Linked DNA regions of Cellulosilyticum sp. I15G10I2. The protein of the gene in region 2 binds, or shares a complex with, the protein of the main gene of each other region. Links are inferred from orthologs where the notes say so. Each region holds a gene or a part of one and is shown on either strand. Other genes may lie near its edges.

Region 1 (7,265 bases), on a different replicon or contig from region 2:
CCCTTGCACAACGGTTGGAAGTCGCTAAGATGTTACAAGACAAAAGGACTTATATAGAAATCCAACAGGTGACTGGCGCTTCAACAGCGACTATCAGCAGAGTTAATCGATGTCTGAGCTATGGTTCAGATGGGTATAAAGTCGTGCTAGACAGAGTGAAAAAATAAGCAGTTTCTGGCAAATAGATACACATGCTGTTGCAAGCTATAATGTATTACTAATCCGTAGTGGCAGGCCCCTTAAAGAGCCTGCCGTTTTGTGTTAGTCTAAAAAGCATAAGCTTATCTTCCAAGTTTAAAATAAAGGAGAAATAAGGATATGGATTTTACTAAAGGATTAAATGATATGCAAAAAGAGGCTGTACTTCATACAGAAGGACCACTTCTTATATTGGCAGGAGCAGGCTCAGGCAAAACAAGGGTTCTAACTCATCGTATTGCCCATTTAGTAGAAAATAAAGGCGTAGCACCATGGTCAGTTCTTGCCATTACTTTTACGAATAAAGCAGCAAAAGAAATGAAAGAAAGAGTAGCTGCTTTAATTGGAGAAGAAATGGCCGATGATATGTGGGTTAGTACTTTCCATGCAATGTGCGTACGTATTTTAAGAAGATATTCAGAAAAGCTAGGATATGGCAGATATTTCACTATTTATGACACCGCTGATCAAAAATCTCTTTTAAAAGATATCCTAAAGCTTCTTAATGTTAATGAAAAAAATTTCCCAGTAGGTACAGTATTAGGCGCCATAAGCAGTAAAAAAAATGAACTTATTACAACAGATATGGCCACAAAAAGAGCAGCTGAGGATTATAGAGAAAAGATTATAGCCCAAGTTTATGCAGCTTATCAGAAAAAATTAAAGGATAATAATGCGATGGACTTTGACGATCTTTTAATGAATGCTTATTTACTCCTAAGAGATCACGCGGACGTACTTAACTATTATCAAAATAAATTTAAATATATCTTAGTAGATGAATATCAAGATACAAACGGTGCACAGTATCAGCTCGTAGAAATGTTGGCAAAGGCGCATCATAATCTTTGTGTAGTGGGAGATGATGATCAGTCTATTTATGGCTGGAGAGGAGCGGATATCAGCAATATACTGGACTTTGAGAAAGATTTTGCAGCAACAACAGTCATTAAACTTGAACAAAATTATCGTTCCACTAAAAACATATTAGAGGCTGCAAATCGAGTAGTTGCCTACAATAAAGGGAGAAAACCTAAAAAACTTTGGACAGATAACGAAGACGGTCAAACGATTACTATAGTACCAGCAACTAATGAATATAGAGAAGCGGAAGCTATTGCAAAAAACATCGTAAAGAGTATTGAAGAAGGAGAAAGAGATTATAGAGAATTTGCTATTTTATACCGTACTAATGCGCAGTCCCGTGTGCTTGAGGAAAAAATGGTAGAAAACTCTATACCCTATAGACTTCTTGGCGGAACAAGATTCTATGAGAGAAAAGAAATTAAAGACTTAGTCAGCTACCTTAAAGTGGTGGCGAACATAAAAGATGATGTGGCTATAAAACGTATTATTAATGTTCCCAAAAGAGGGGTAGGGGCAGCTAGTGTTAATACCCTGACTGATTATGCCCTAAGACAAAACATGGATTTTTTTGAAGCAGCCAGACTTTCAAAAGAACTTGGTATACTAGGGAATGGGCCTAGTCAAAAAGTTTTAAGCTTTGCAGTACTTATAGAAGAGTTACAGCAAGCTGCAGCTTCAAACAATATCCAAGCGTTACTTGAACTCATTATAGAAAAAACTGATTATTTAAACTACATTCGTCAAACAGAAGCTGAAACGGCAGAAGATCGTTTAAGAAATATCGAGGAGCTTATTGCAAAGACGATGCATTATATGAGCCATGCCGAGGAGCCTAGATTAGATGAATTTTTAGAAGAAGTTGCACTTGTAGCAGATATTGATAATTACGATGAAGATAGTAACTCGGTAGTACTTATGACGCTACATAGTGCCAAAGGACTTGAGTTTCCTGTCGTGTTTATGCCAGGGGTAGAAGAAGGGCTCTTTCCAAGCTATATGAGCCTTACAGAGGGAGACGATAAATTAGAGGAAGAAAGAAGATTATGTTATGTGGGCATTACAAGAGCCAGAGAAAAACTATATATTCTTCACGCAGAACAGCGAACACTTTTTGGACGTACACAGTACAGTTTACCTTCTAGATTTATCAGAGAACTTGGAAGAGGAGAATCAAGACTGCAAAAATCTCAGGAAGACTCCAAAAGTCTTAGAACCTTTGAGACAAAGTCTGCAAATGAGAAAAAAACGTTTGTTACTAAAGAAATACCTAAGCCTACTATGCCGTCTTTTAGGAGTAAAGGACCTATAGGCCATAATCTAGGACATGCACCTTCTAAAATAGAAAATTTACCTCAGCCCATTTTAGATTTTACGGAAGGTGATATTGTAAAGCATAAGATGTTTGGGCAAGGAACTATTAAACAAATTGACAAAATTAAAGATGATGTATTTGTGACAATTAGCTTTCAAAGTGGTGAAATAAGACAGTTAAGTACAAGGTTTGCTAAACTACAAAAGTTATAATTTTAATAAGTAACAGTTTTAATTATTTTGTATAGTAAATAGTGCATATTTAGGAATAAATAATTGATTAATAAATAACGAAGTGATAAAATAAGCTTAAATGCTATACAATATGTTATATTGTGTTAAGGAAGTGTGAATCCTATATGCTATTACAAGAACTCATTAAGAACACGGAAAATTTTTTAAAACTTGCAGAGGATATGTATAAAAGCGGAAGGCTGACATCTGAGGAATATGATGAAATGACATTTATTAAGAGGAATTTTGTAGATCAAGCTAGATGTCATACACTTGGGACTAAACTTATGCAGCGCTACAAACAAAAAAAATAATAATATGAAGAGCTCCTTAAAAGTATTAATTTTAGTGCTTTAGGGAGCTTTACTAATAGTCTTATAACCTATAAAATATAAAGTATTTAAGTTAGGAGAAGTTTATGCGTAGTGATCAAATGAGCAGAATGAAAGAATTGGTAGAGCTATTAAATAGAGCGGCTTATGCATATGAACAGCAAGATACAGAAATAATGAGTAACTATGAATATGATAAGCTTTATGATGAACTTAAGAATCTTGAAGAACAGACAGGCATTATTCTTGCAGGAAGTGTTACCCAAAAGGTAGGTTATGGTGTTGTAAGCAGCTTACCTAAAATAATGCATACACAGAAAATGCTTTCACTAGATAAAACTAAAGACAGTGAGAGGCTTAAAACATTTTTAGGTGCCGAGGAAGGGCTCTTATCCTGGAAGTTGGATGGCCTTACGATTGTATGTACTTATGAGGCAGGTAAACTTGTCCGTGCAGTTACAAGAGGAAATGGAGAAATTGGCGAAGATGTTACTAATAATGCAAAAGTATTTAAAAATCTTCCGCTGAAAATAGATTATGAAGAGTCACTTGTCATAAGAGGTGAAGCGATTATTACTTATTCAGACTTTCATAAAATCAATGAAAAACTAGGTGAAAAAGAAGAAAAATATAAAAATCCTAGAAACCTATGCAGCGGCAGTGTAAGACAGCTTAATTCCAAAATTACGGCAGATAGAAAAGTTAGGTTTTTTGCCTTTGCGATTGTAGAAGGTGGTATGGCGTTTCAGACAAAGAGTGAGCAGATAGATTGGTTAAGTTTAAAGGGATTTGAAACTGTAGAGTATAAGAAAGTTACACAAGCAACCCTAGAAAGGTGCGTTAAATACTTCGCAGAAGAAATATCAAATAAAGACTTTGCATCAGATGGGCTTGTACTGACTTATAATGATATTTTTTATGCTAAAGGGCTTGGTGAAACAGCAAAATTTCCAAGAGACTCAATTGCCTTTAAATGGCAGGATGAAATAGCAGAGACACAAATTATTAATATTGAATGGAATACATCTCGTACAGGGCTTATTAATCCAGTAGCTATTTTTGAACCGGTAGAGATCGAAGGGACTACTGTGGAGCGAGCTAGTGTCCACAATTTAAGTATATTAGAAGATCTAAAACTTGGAATAGGGGATACCGTAAAGGTATATAAAGCCAATATGATCATCCCTCAGATTTCAGAGAATGTAACCCCAACTGGACCTGTTAAAGCGCCAGATGCATGTCCGGTGTGCGGCGCACATACCATTATTAAACAAGAGAAAGCATCGAAGACACTCTATTGTACAAATACCAACTGTAAAGCGCAGCGCTTAAGAGCTTTTGTACATTTTACAAGTCGTGATGCTATGAATATTGAAGGACTTTCAGAAGCGACAATCGATAAATTTCTTAAGAAAGGTTATTTGCAGGAATTTAGTTCGCTTTATCATTTAGAAGGCTATAAGGAATCAATCGTTCAAATAGAGGGGTTTGGAGAAAAGTCTTATCAGAACCTAATGCAATCTATTGAAAAATCAAGAGATGTTGGCCTTGCACAGTTTATCTATGCACTAGGGATTGTACAAGTTGGACTAAATACAGCTAAGCTTATCTGTAAACATTTTAATTATGAAATTGATCAAATGATACATGCAAAAGAGGAAGAACTAAAAAATATTTCAGGGATTGGCCCGGTTATTGCAAGAGAGTTCAGTGCCTATTTCAGTTTGGAAGTTAATCAAGTTATGGTGCAGAATATGCTGAAAGAACTTCACTTAAGACAGGAGAGTGTGGCTGCTATACCGGAATCACAGATTAAAGACCATACGTTTGTTATAACCGGAGAAGTTTATCACTTTAAAAACCGTAAGGAGCTGCAAGCTAAAATAGAAGAACTAGGTGGTAAAGTAACAGGTTCTGTGAGTAAGAGTACGCATTATCTAATTAATAATGACAATGCGTCAAGCTCTAGTAAAAACAAGAAAGCTAAAGCATTTGGCATCCCGATTATTACAGAAGAGAATTTTTTAGAACTTATAAAAGCTTAGGGAAATGAGATAATGTTTGTAAGCCTATTATAAAAAAGGTATAATGGTTCTATGTGTTTAGTAAAGACAGAACAATTTAAGGAGGATTATGCATATGGATATATATGAGGCAGCCCAAAACGCAAGAAAGGCAGCTATTCAATTAGCAGCCATAGATGGCGATAAGAAGAATGAAGCATTAAGAGCTATTGCTAAAGCCCTTGAGAAAAATAAGCATGCAATAGAAAAAGCCAATAGCATAGATCTAGAAAACAGCGAAAAAGAACAAGCAGCTATGCCGCTTTTAAAAAGATTGAAGTTTGGTGAAGAGAAAATAAAAGACGTAGTACAAGGCATACAAAGTCTTATAGGTCTTGAAGATCCAGTTGGTAAGATTCAGCTTAAGACAGAATTAGATAAAGATTTAATCTTAACTAGGATTGCATCACCCATTGGTGTTATAGGCGTTATCTTTGAATCGAGACCTGATGCACTTGTTCAGATCTCTGCACTATGTTTAAAAAGTGGTAATGCTGTACTCCTTAAAGGTGGCAGCGAGGCAAAAGAAACGAATAAAATACTTTTTCAAATTATAAAAAAAGCAACAGAAGACATAGGTATACCTACGGGCTGGATAGCGCTTATGGAAAATAGGCAAGATGTAAATGCCATTCTTAAAATGGATAAGTTTATAGATCTGCTTATTCCAAGAGGATCTAATGAGTTTGTAAGCTATATTATGAAAAATTCTAATATCCCTGTTATGGGACATGCGGATGGCATATGCCATACTTATGTGGATCAAGAAGCAGATAGTGATCTTGCAGTCAAAGTAGTAACAGATTCAAAAGTACAGTATGTAGCAGTATGTAATGCATTAGAAACACTACTCGTTCATCAAGAGATTGCTCCTATATTTCTGCCAAAGCTTAAAGCATCTCTAGATCAATACAAAGTGCTTATAAAAGGATGCGAAAAAACGAGAAACATCATTCATGCAGAAGCTGCAGATGAAGCAGATTGGCAAACCGAGTATCTGGACTATATACTTTCTATTAAAATAGTAGATAATCTTCAAGAAGCAATAGATCATATTAATAACTACGGCTCAGGCCATACAGATTGTATTGTGACGAAGAATGAAGAAACAGCAGCTCAGTTTATGATGCTAGTTGATTCAGGGAATGTTTTTCATAATGTATCGACAAGATTTAGTGATGGATTTAGATATGGGTTTGGTGCAGAAGTAGGTGTAAGTACAGCTAAGATTCATGCAAGAGGCCCTGTAGGCATAGAAGGACTACTCATTTATAAATATAAGCTATGTGGAAATGGACACATCGTAGCAGATTATGCAACCGGTGAAAAACATTTTACACATAAAAAAATAATAACATTGTAGAAAATTTAAAGAGGAGACTATATGATGAAATGTAATAAGTGCGACAATATGAATCCAGAGGATCAAATATACTGTTTAGAATGTGGAGAACAGTTAAGTGAAGAGCAAGAGACTGTTCAAGAAGAACAAGCGGTAGAGGAAGAACAAGTAACAGATGATACAGAAGTAAGTCATATAACGAATGAGGAACCAACTGGATTTCAAGAAGAAATTGGTACTAAAAAAAGTAAGCATACTAAATTAATTGCAGGGATTGTACTTCTAATAGCTGTTGGAATATTTATAGCGTTGTACGCTAATCAAAAACCTTCAGCAGATCAATTAAAAGATGCGGCTAATAGTCCAGCAGAACAATTACCAGAGAGTAGTCAGAGTGATCAAATTGTAGTTGTAATAGGTGGAGAAGAGATCACACATCCCGTTTTCAACTTATACTTTTGGATTACACAGCAACAGTTTGAAAGTGCTGGGCCTAACATATGGGAAATGGAGACGGGCGGACGCAAAACATTAGATATAGCTAAGGAAAATACATTGGATAATATTAGTCTCGTTATTGCAGCTAAGCAAAAAGCTGAAGCCCTAGGATTAGAATTATCCAAAGAGGATCAAGATCTTGTTTATGAACAGGCCAATACAATTATAATGAATAATACAGAGTTAGTAGAGAAATTAAAATTTGATATTAAAGATATGGAGAGATTTCTTAAGTATGATTTTACGATACAAAAGGTTGTAGAAGGTTTAAGGGATAATTATACACCAAGTGAAGACGAGATTAATACGCAAATGGAGCAGATTAAAGCGGGTTACGAGACTGCAACAGTAAAACATGTCCTTATTGCCAGTAAAGATGAAAAAGCAAGGGAACTTGCACAAGAAGTTTTAAATAAGGCA
Region 2 (7,262 bases):
ATAATACTTTGCACAATCATTCTTTTTTCTTTAAGCGAATGCACCCAGTCTGCGTATAACTTTATTTTTATAACCCCTACAAACATATCATACCTCACTATAATATTTCTTGAATTTATCTATGCTTATTATACTGTAATTGAATGTGCACTATGCAACAAGCTCTATTTTCATAATACATTGATATAATAAATATAATATAGAGAAACAACATATAAACTTGATTTATTCACTACTATAATGGTGTTTCTCAGAATGATTTCACATTAAATAATATCATGAATAACTTAAACTTTAAAATGTGAAATCTATACTATTATACTGTATAATAAGTATTATATTTATAGTTTATAAGGAGGGTGCTATGCTAGGATTAGCTTTAGAAGGTGGCGGCGCTAAAGGCGCTTTTCATATGGGAGCAGTTAAATCACTTCTAGAAGAAGGTTACACTTTTGATGCTGTAGCCGGTACCTCTATTGGCGCATTTAATGCAGCTATTATTGCACAGGGTGACTTTGAACTGGGTTATGAACTTTGGGAAAACATGACCACTTCGTTAATATTTGATATTGAAGATACCAAGCTGCAAAACCTGCTTAACAAGAACATAGACCGTGACACGCTATTTTATGTGTCTGCAAAGCTCAAAGAATTTGTTGCTAATAAAGGATTAGATACAGTAAAAATCAAACAACTCTTGGATAGTTATATAGATGAAGATAAACTAAGAGCTTCACCTATTGATTTAGGCATGATTACAGTTTCTTTATCTGACTTAAAACCACTGGAACTTTACAAAGAAGATATTCCCGAAGGTAAGATAACAGCTTACTTAATGGCCAGTGCTAATCTCCCCGTTTTCAAACTTGAACCTATAGCCGGAAAATATTTTCTTGACGGCGGTATTTATGACAATTGTCCTATTAATCTATTAATCCGTAAAGGATGTACCCGAATCATTGCCGTTAGGACATTTGGCATCGGTATCTCACAAAAACCTAAAAATACTAATACTACAATTCTTTCTATTCTACCTTCTGAAGATCTAGGAAAAGTTTTAATTTTTGACAATGCCCTTATTCAACATAATTTAAAGCTAGGTTATTATGATACAAAACGAGCACTTTATCAATTAAAAGGCACTAAGTACTATATCTATTCAACAGACAATATGTTTTTCTTAAATGTCCTGCTATCACTTTCTGCAGATACTATACTGCAAATAAGTAAGAATTTATCTCTTCAGTCATATACCCAAATGCAACCTGAACGCTTATTGTTTGAAAAGGTTCTTCCTAAGCTTAGCCGGCTTTTAAAATTAGATATGTGTAGCACTTATGAAGATCTTATTTTGAGCCTGCTTGAGCCTATCGCTTTAGAAAGTGATATAGAACGATTTAAAATTTATACTTTACAGAACTTTATTCATGAGCTGAGTGCAACTCCTAATAGTTTGGAAACAAACCTACAAAAAAAGCCTGTGCTTTTAAAAGTAGGCTTAGTCTTTATTCAACACATTGCAAAAGCATTGGCTTTATGAATAAAAATAAAGATATAGCATATCATCCTATGAAATACGCTATATCTTTATTTTATTACGCTTAAATGCATTTAACGATATATAACTTCCGTCCCTGGAAAATGATCCAACTCTTCAATATCTTTTTCTTCATATATTATTTTTATAGCATCAATCCACTCACCTTTAAAGTCCCTTTGTAAAAAGGATTCTTCTAAAGTAATTAATGTAATCTTTGAACCTGTACTGCCAGCATTTAAATACTGCATCCACGTCTTGTTTTTATCATTAGATTCTTGCTTCTCTTTTAAATTAATAACAGCTATTTTTTTGCCGTCTACCTGCTCAATTGCTTTTATTTCTATAGGGAAATTATCAAAGTACATCTTAGATAACTCATATGCAATAATTTCTAACTTCTTTTCTAACCTTAAATCCTCTTGTACGGATATAGTTTCTAATTCTTTTTTATTATACGTATCAGTATCTCCTGTAAAAAGTGCTAATTGATTTGACTCTACTAGATTATTCTCTTCTTTCTCAGTAGAACCCGTAGCATCCTTTTCTTTTGTATCAGCTGGCTGCGATACATTTTGTTGCGGTTTACTCTCACCGATCCCATTATTAACAGCACTGTCTCTTTGTTGAATTTGAGTTATAGTAAAAACTATACCAACTATTATAACTGCAACAGCTATAATTGATAAACCCCAAACTTTGTAGTTGTTTTTATTTTTCATTGTTTGACCTCCTTTTATAGCCTTATTTTAAAGTCTCTATACTGTGTCTTCGGTGAAGATGTGTATATCCATATTATACATGTTCTACTACATTTTATCAATTCTTTATAGCATCATCTTAATGATAGCATAGCCTGCTCATATTATCTATCCTTTATAGCAAAAGTGTTGGATTTTCCTCTAATCAATGTTAAACTATAGTTAATATTGACTGTACTATCCTTACTAAAAATAGTATATTCATTCATTTTAAGAATTAGGGAGGTATCACCCAGATGATTAAACTCGTAACTGACAGTACTTCTTACATACCCCAGGAATATATTGAAAAGTATGATATAAGTATTATTTCATTAAGTGTTATTTTAAATGGGAAAAGCACACGCGAACTCGAAATCGATACTGAAAGTTTTTATAACGAAATGCAAAATGCACAAGAAATGCCTACTTCTTCTCAGCCTGCACCTGAAGAAGTTTTCAAAACTTTTGAACGTATTATTCAAAATGGTGATTCTGCCTTAGGCATTTTCTTATCATCTGATATGAGCGGAACTTTTTCAGGCGCTCATATCACCCGTGATTTACTTTTAGAAAAATATCCACATGCCCAAATAGAACTGCTTGACTCAAGAACCAATTGTATGCAGATGGGTTATGCAGTTATTGAAGCAGCCCATGCAGCCTCTCTTTATAAATCTATGGATGATATCATAAAATCTGCGATGCACGTTATCACACACAGCACATTTTTATTTATTCCTGATACATTAACATATTTAAAAAAAGGAGGCCGCATTGGTACTGCCGCCTCACTGCTTGGCAACTTACTCCAAATAAAGCCTATTTTAACTGTACAAAATGGCATGACCACGATCTTTACTAAGGTACGTACCAAAAAGAAAGCTATAGATACTATGGTAGATAAATTTTTACAAGATATAAATGGGGCTGACCTTGGAGGCGTTATCGTCCATCATATTAACTGCCCGGAAGAGGGGGCGCTTCTTGCCAATAACATTAAAGAGAAAGTGCATATTGATGTTACTATTCAATGTATAGGTCCTGTAATAGGCCTGCATGTAGGCCCCGGATGTGTTGGTATTGCTTACTATACTAAATAATTCCTATTTTATCTGCTTACATACATCTTCTTTAACGCAACAAGCATATCTCGTAATTCAGCTGCTCTTTCAAACTGAAGGTCTGCAGCTGCTTTTTTCATATCTTTATCTACTTTCTTCATTGCTTTTTCTAGCTCTTGATGTGTCATACTTTCTGGTGCCTTATCTTTAAACAGCTCTTGCTCTTGTTTAACCATTTTAGTTGCAACAATAAGGTCTCTTATCTTTTTCTTAATTGTTTTTGGTGTAATATTATGTGTCTTATTATAGCTCTCTTGAATGGCTCTACGTCTTATCGTTTCTGAAATAGCACGTTCCATAGAGTTTGTAACACGATCAGCATACATAATAACTCTGCCCTGTGCATTTCTGGCTGCGCGACCTATTGTTTGTATGAGAGCCGTTTCTGAACGCAGAAAACCTTCTTTATCTGCATCTAATATTGCAACCAGCGAAACTTCTGGTATATCAAGTCCTTCTCGTAACAAGTTAATCCCTACTAATACATCAAATACCCCCAGCCTAAGATCCCTAATAATCTCAATACGCTCGAGCGTATCTATATCAGAATGCAGGTATTTTACTTTTACACCCATCTCTTTTAAATACTCTGTAAGATCTTCGGACATTCTTTTAGTCAGCGTCGTAACTAATACTTTTTCATCCTTGGCTGTAATTTTATTTATCTCACCTAAAAGGTCATCTATCTGCCCTTTAATCGGTCTTACCTCTACAATAGGATCTAGTAGCCCCGTTGGTCTTATGAGCTGTTCTGTGACTTCCAGTGAATGCTCTAGTTCGTATTGTGCCGGTGTAGCCGAAACAAATAAAATCTGATTAATTTTAGATTCAAACTCTTCAAATCTAAGAGGTCTGTTATCAAGTGCCGAAGGTAATCTAAAGCCATAATCTACAAGCACAGTCTTTCTTGCTCTGTCTCCATTATACATCCCTCTCACTTGCGGTACCGTCATATGGGATTCATCAATAATCATCAGATAATCCTTTTTAAAATAGTCAAGTAATGTAAAAGGCGTACTCCCTTCCTCTCTTCCAGCTAAATGTCTTGAGTAATTCTCTACCCCCGAGCAATATCCCATCTCCCTAAGCATTTCAATATCAAAATGGGTTCTTTGTGCAAGTCTCTGCGCTTCTAAAAGTTTATCTTCTGACTTAAGTTCTTTTAGACGTTCTTCAAGTTCCTCTTCTATTCTCTTAATAGCTAACTGCATCTTATCTGAAGAAATGGCATAAAAAGAAGCTGGAAAAATAGCAACATGATCTCTATATCCAAGAACTGCTCCAGTCAGAGGATCTATCTCAGAAATTCTATCTATTTCATCCCCAAAAAATTCTATGCGTAGCGCTTTCTCTGACATTGCAGCAGGAATGATCTCAACAGTGTCGCCTCTTACTCTAAAGGTCGCCCGGGCAAAATCCATATCATTTCTTGTATATTGAATCGCTATCAGTTTTCTAAGTACATCATCTCTGTCCATTTCTGCATGAACTCTTAATGAAAGGACTTGATTCGTATAATCAATTGGATCTCCAAGTCCATAAATACAAGATACACTGGCAATCACAATAACATCTTCCCTCTCACATAATGCTGCAGCAGCTGAGTGCCTAAGTTTATCAATTTCCTCATTAATGCTGGAATCTTTTTCAATATACGTATCACTATGTGCAACATAGGCTTCTGGCTGGTAATAATCATAATAAGATACAAAATACTCAACTGCATTATTTGGAAAAAACTCTTTAAACTCGCTATATAACTGCGCCGCTAAGGTTTTATTATGGGCAATAATAAGTGTTGGTTTTTGGACTCTTTCTATAATGTTAGCCATTGTAAATGTTTTTCCTGAACCTGTTACCCCCAGTAATGTTTGATATTTATTGTTTTGTTTTAAACTCTCCACTAATTGCTCTATAGCTTGTGGCTGGTCACCTGTAGGCATAAACTCTGAAAAAATTTCAAATTTATTCATAATTCTCCCCTTCTAAAAATAGCTTTTCTATTACTATAATACATTTATGGATTTCTTGCTATAGTCATTGTATACCTTTTACTTAAGTAAAACAGCCCCAATATCAAAAAGTCCTAATCTCTAGAAGATCTTAGGACTTTTTGATAGGTTATTGATAGGAAAAGCTTGAACATTCTGTTTCTCCGTGGTGGCTTGCATACTGTCCATTTACCTGGATGCCACCCGCCATACAGATATCATTTTGATTATAAACACATTGTTGAACGTTACAAGCAATACCTGTGTCAGTATTTGGGTCTATGTCTATTGCAGCATTTGTCATATTACCCTCATTATCACAAAAAGTATTGCAACATGTCTCATTGGATGCACTCGCCGTTTTTCCACTTACAGTAATGGCCCCCATCCCGCAGAAATTATTGGAATGGTGTAAACATGTGCGTACACTACATCTTAACTTGGGCATAGTCTCTCTCCTTCATACACATTATGATTATAGTGTGATTGAAATAAGAGAAAAATATACTTATAGTATAAGCATTATTTATTCCATTGACTTTTTGGTATAAAACAGAATAAGACAGGGGCCGCTGATCCATTAGGCAGAGCATAAATCAGTTCACTCATTTTATTTTCTTTTACAATACCGGCTACAAAAGCTTGCTTTGGCCCTTTGACAAAACCATTCTGGGGCATTGCATAAGCTCCTTTATCGGTATAAGCAATAGCACCTTTATAGATATTACTTCTAACATTAAAAAGTACACCTGTCTCTTCTTTAACCCTAAGCCTTAGCCAATATAACATCCCATAATTACCTTTGTTGATCACTTTTTCTCCAGTTAATGCATCATAGCCTTCAAGCCAATCTTCCATATTATTTGCAGGCAGTCCCAGCATAATCTTATAAGGCTTATCATTATTAATCATTAAATTATAATATCTATCTGCATTCTCAAAACTGCCTCTTGTATGTATACCATCTTTTGCAAGTATTGGTAAGGCGTCTATATCTGCAATCTGTGTATCTTGCCCAATGACTGCAATAGTGATATGTACTTCCTCGTTACTATAAAACTCTATCATGCCAGAAACAGTATCCCCACTATTCCACTGACGCTTTACAGTATCAAATAAATATTTTTTTTCTCCTGCAAGTAGTGTGTATTCATGATAAAAATCTTTATTTAAAAAATCAGCCAATGCCAATGATCCTGCGTGCAGAATATCATTTGTTGGACCTCTTGTCCCTTCTCGTCTTTTGGTTACTGTAATAGGTGTCTCATTTTTATTTTCCATCATAATAACTAAACGTTTATTTTCAAAACTATCATTCATTATATTTTTATGATGGTAAAGTACTCTGCCTGCACCTTGAACTTTATCTTTATACAAAATACCTTTTTGATTAACTGATTCAGGCGAGTTACTCATTAGAAGTTTAGCTCCTGTATTTGTAACCGTATAATCATCCACTACACTATAATTTTGATAATTAAACTGTGCATAATTATCTATAACACTTCCTATAATGCCCTTTTTAAACTTATAATCAAGTTCTGTTTGTATAATCTTATCGGTAATAGTAATTACCTTTTCAATCTTTTCACTCATATTACCATAAGCATCTTTAAGCTGAAGTTCAATACTATATTCCCCTGGATAAAAAAGGGCCCTTGGCTTTCCTATCGTGCTATCCTTTTGATTACTTTTTTTATCTATTATGCTATAACTCCATAATTCTTCTTCGATTGGTTCCCAAGCTTCATTCTCATAGGTATATTCAATATCTATTTCTTCTCCTTGAGCAAAACTTTCTTTAGGTAGTTGAAGTTTTGAAATAATAGGCGCTATATTAGGCTGTATACTAATACTTTGGGTAAACCAC

Evidence for each region.
Region 1: the proteins of uvrB (region 2) and pcrA are in contact, whole or in part, in a crystal structure (PDB 7EGT), measured with the Thermus thermophilus proteins. The link is inferred for Cellulosilyticum sp. I15G10I2 from one-to-one orthologs. Residues at the interface, in WP_096411307.1 of Thermus thermophilus: Glu23, Leu25, Arg26, Asp27, Gly28, Glu29, Arg30, Phe31, Arg55, Glu326, Asp327, Phe328, Glu379, Ser382, Gln383, His398, Gly400, Arg401; in WP_096412145.1 of Thermus thermophilus: His654, Arg656, Phe657, Gln666, Asp668, Glu669, Lys680, Arg681, Leu682, Ser683, Lys685, Tyr686, Ala687.

What each region holds. Positions count from the first base shown.
Region 1 is NZ_FMMP01000025.1:41,542-48,806, forward strand. The notes cover bases 1-2,953. They hold pcrA (DNA helicase PcrA), read left to right. Parts: upstream 1-318; coding sequence 319-2,589; downstream 2,590-2,953. Other genes in these bases: BN3326_RS18640 (YerC/YecD family TrpR-related protein), read left to right, coding at 1-167; BN3326_RS18650 (hypothetical protein), read left to right, coding at 2,736-2,924. Outside these bases: NAD-dependent DNA ligase LigA, read left to right, coding at 3,029-4,987; BN3326_RS18660 (glutamate-5-semialdehyde dehydrogenase), read left to right, coding at 5,082-6,368; BN3326_RS18665 (peptidylprolyl isomerase), read left to right, coding at 6,393-7,265. UniProt on the Escherichia coli protein: A helicase with DNA-dependent ATPase activity. Unwinds DNA duplexes with 3'-5' polarity. Translocates on single-stranded DNA with 3'-5' polarity. Initiates unwinding more efficiently from a nicked substrate than double-stranded DNA.
Region 2 is NZ_FMMP01000006.1:237,155-244,416, reverse strand. What follows is about bases 2,882-5,831. They hold uvrB (excinuclease ABC subunit UvrB), read right to left. Parts: upstream 5,375-5,831; coding sequence 3,389-5,374; downstream 2,882-3,388. Other genes in these bases: BN3326_RS01140 (DUF1540 domain-containing protein), read right to left, coding at 5,523-5,831; BN3326_RS01150 (DegV family protein), read left to right, coding at 2,882-3,380. Also shown: BN3326_RS01165 (DUF503 domain-containing protein), read right to left, coding at 1-86; BN3326_RS01160 (patatin-like phospholipase family protein), read left to right, coding at 365-1,540; BN3326_RS01155 (hypothetical protein), read right to left, coding at 1,612-2,259; more of BN3326_RS01150, read left to right, coding at 2,535-2,881; more of BN3326_RS01140, read right to left, coding at 5,832-5,840; BN3326_RS01135 (copper amine oxidase N-terminal domain-containing protein), read right to left, coding at 5,915-7,262. UniProt on the Escherichia coli protein: The UvrABC repair system catalyzes the recognition and processing of DNA lesions. A damage recognition complex composed of 2 UvrA and 2 UvrB subunits scans DNA for abnormalities.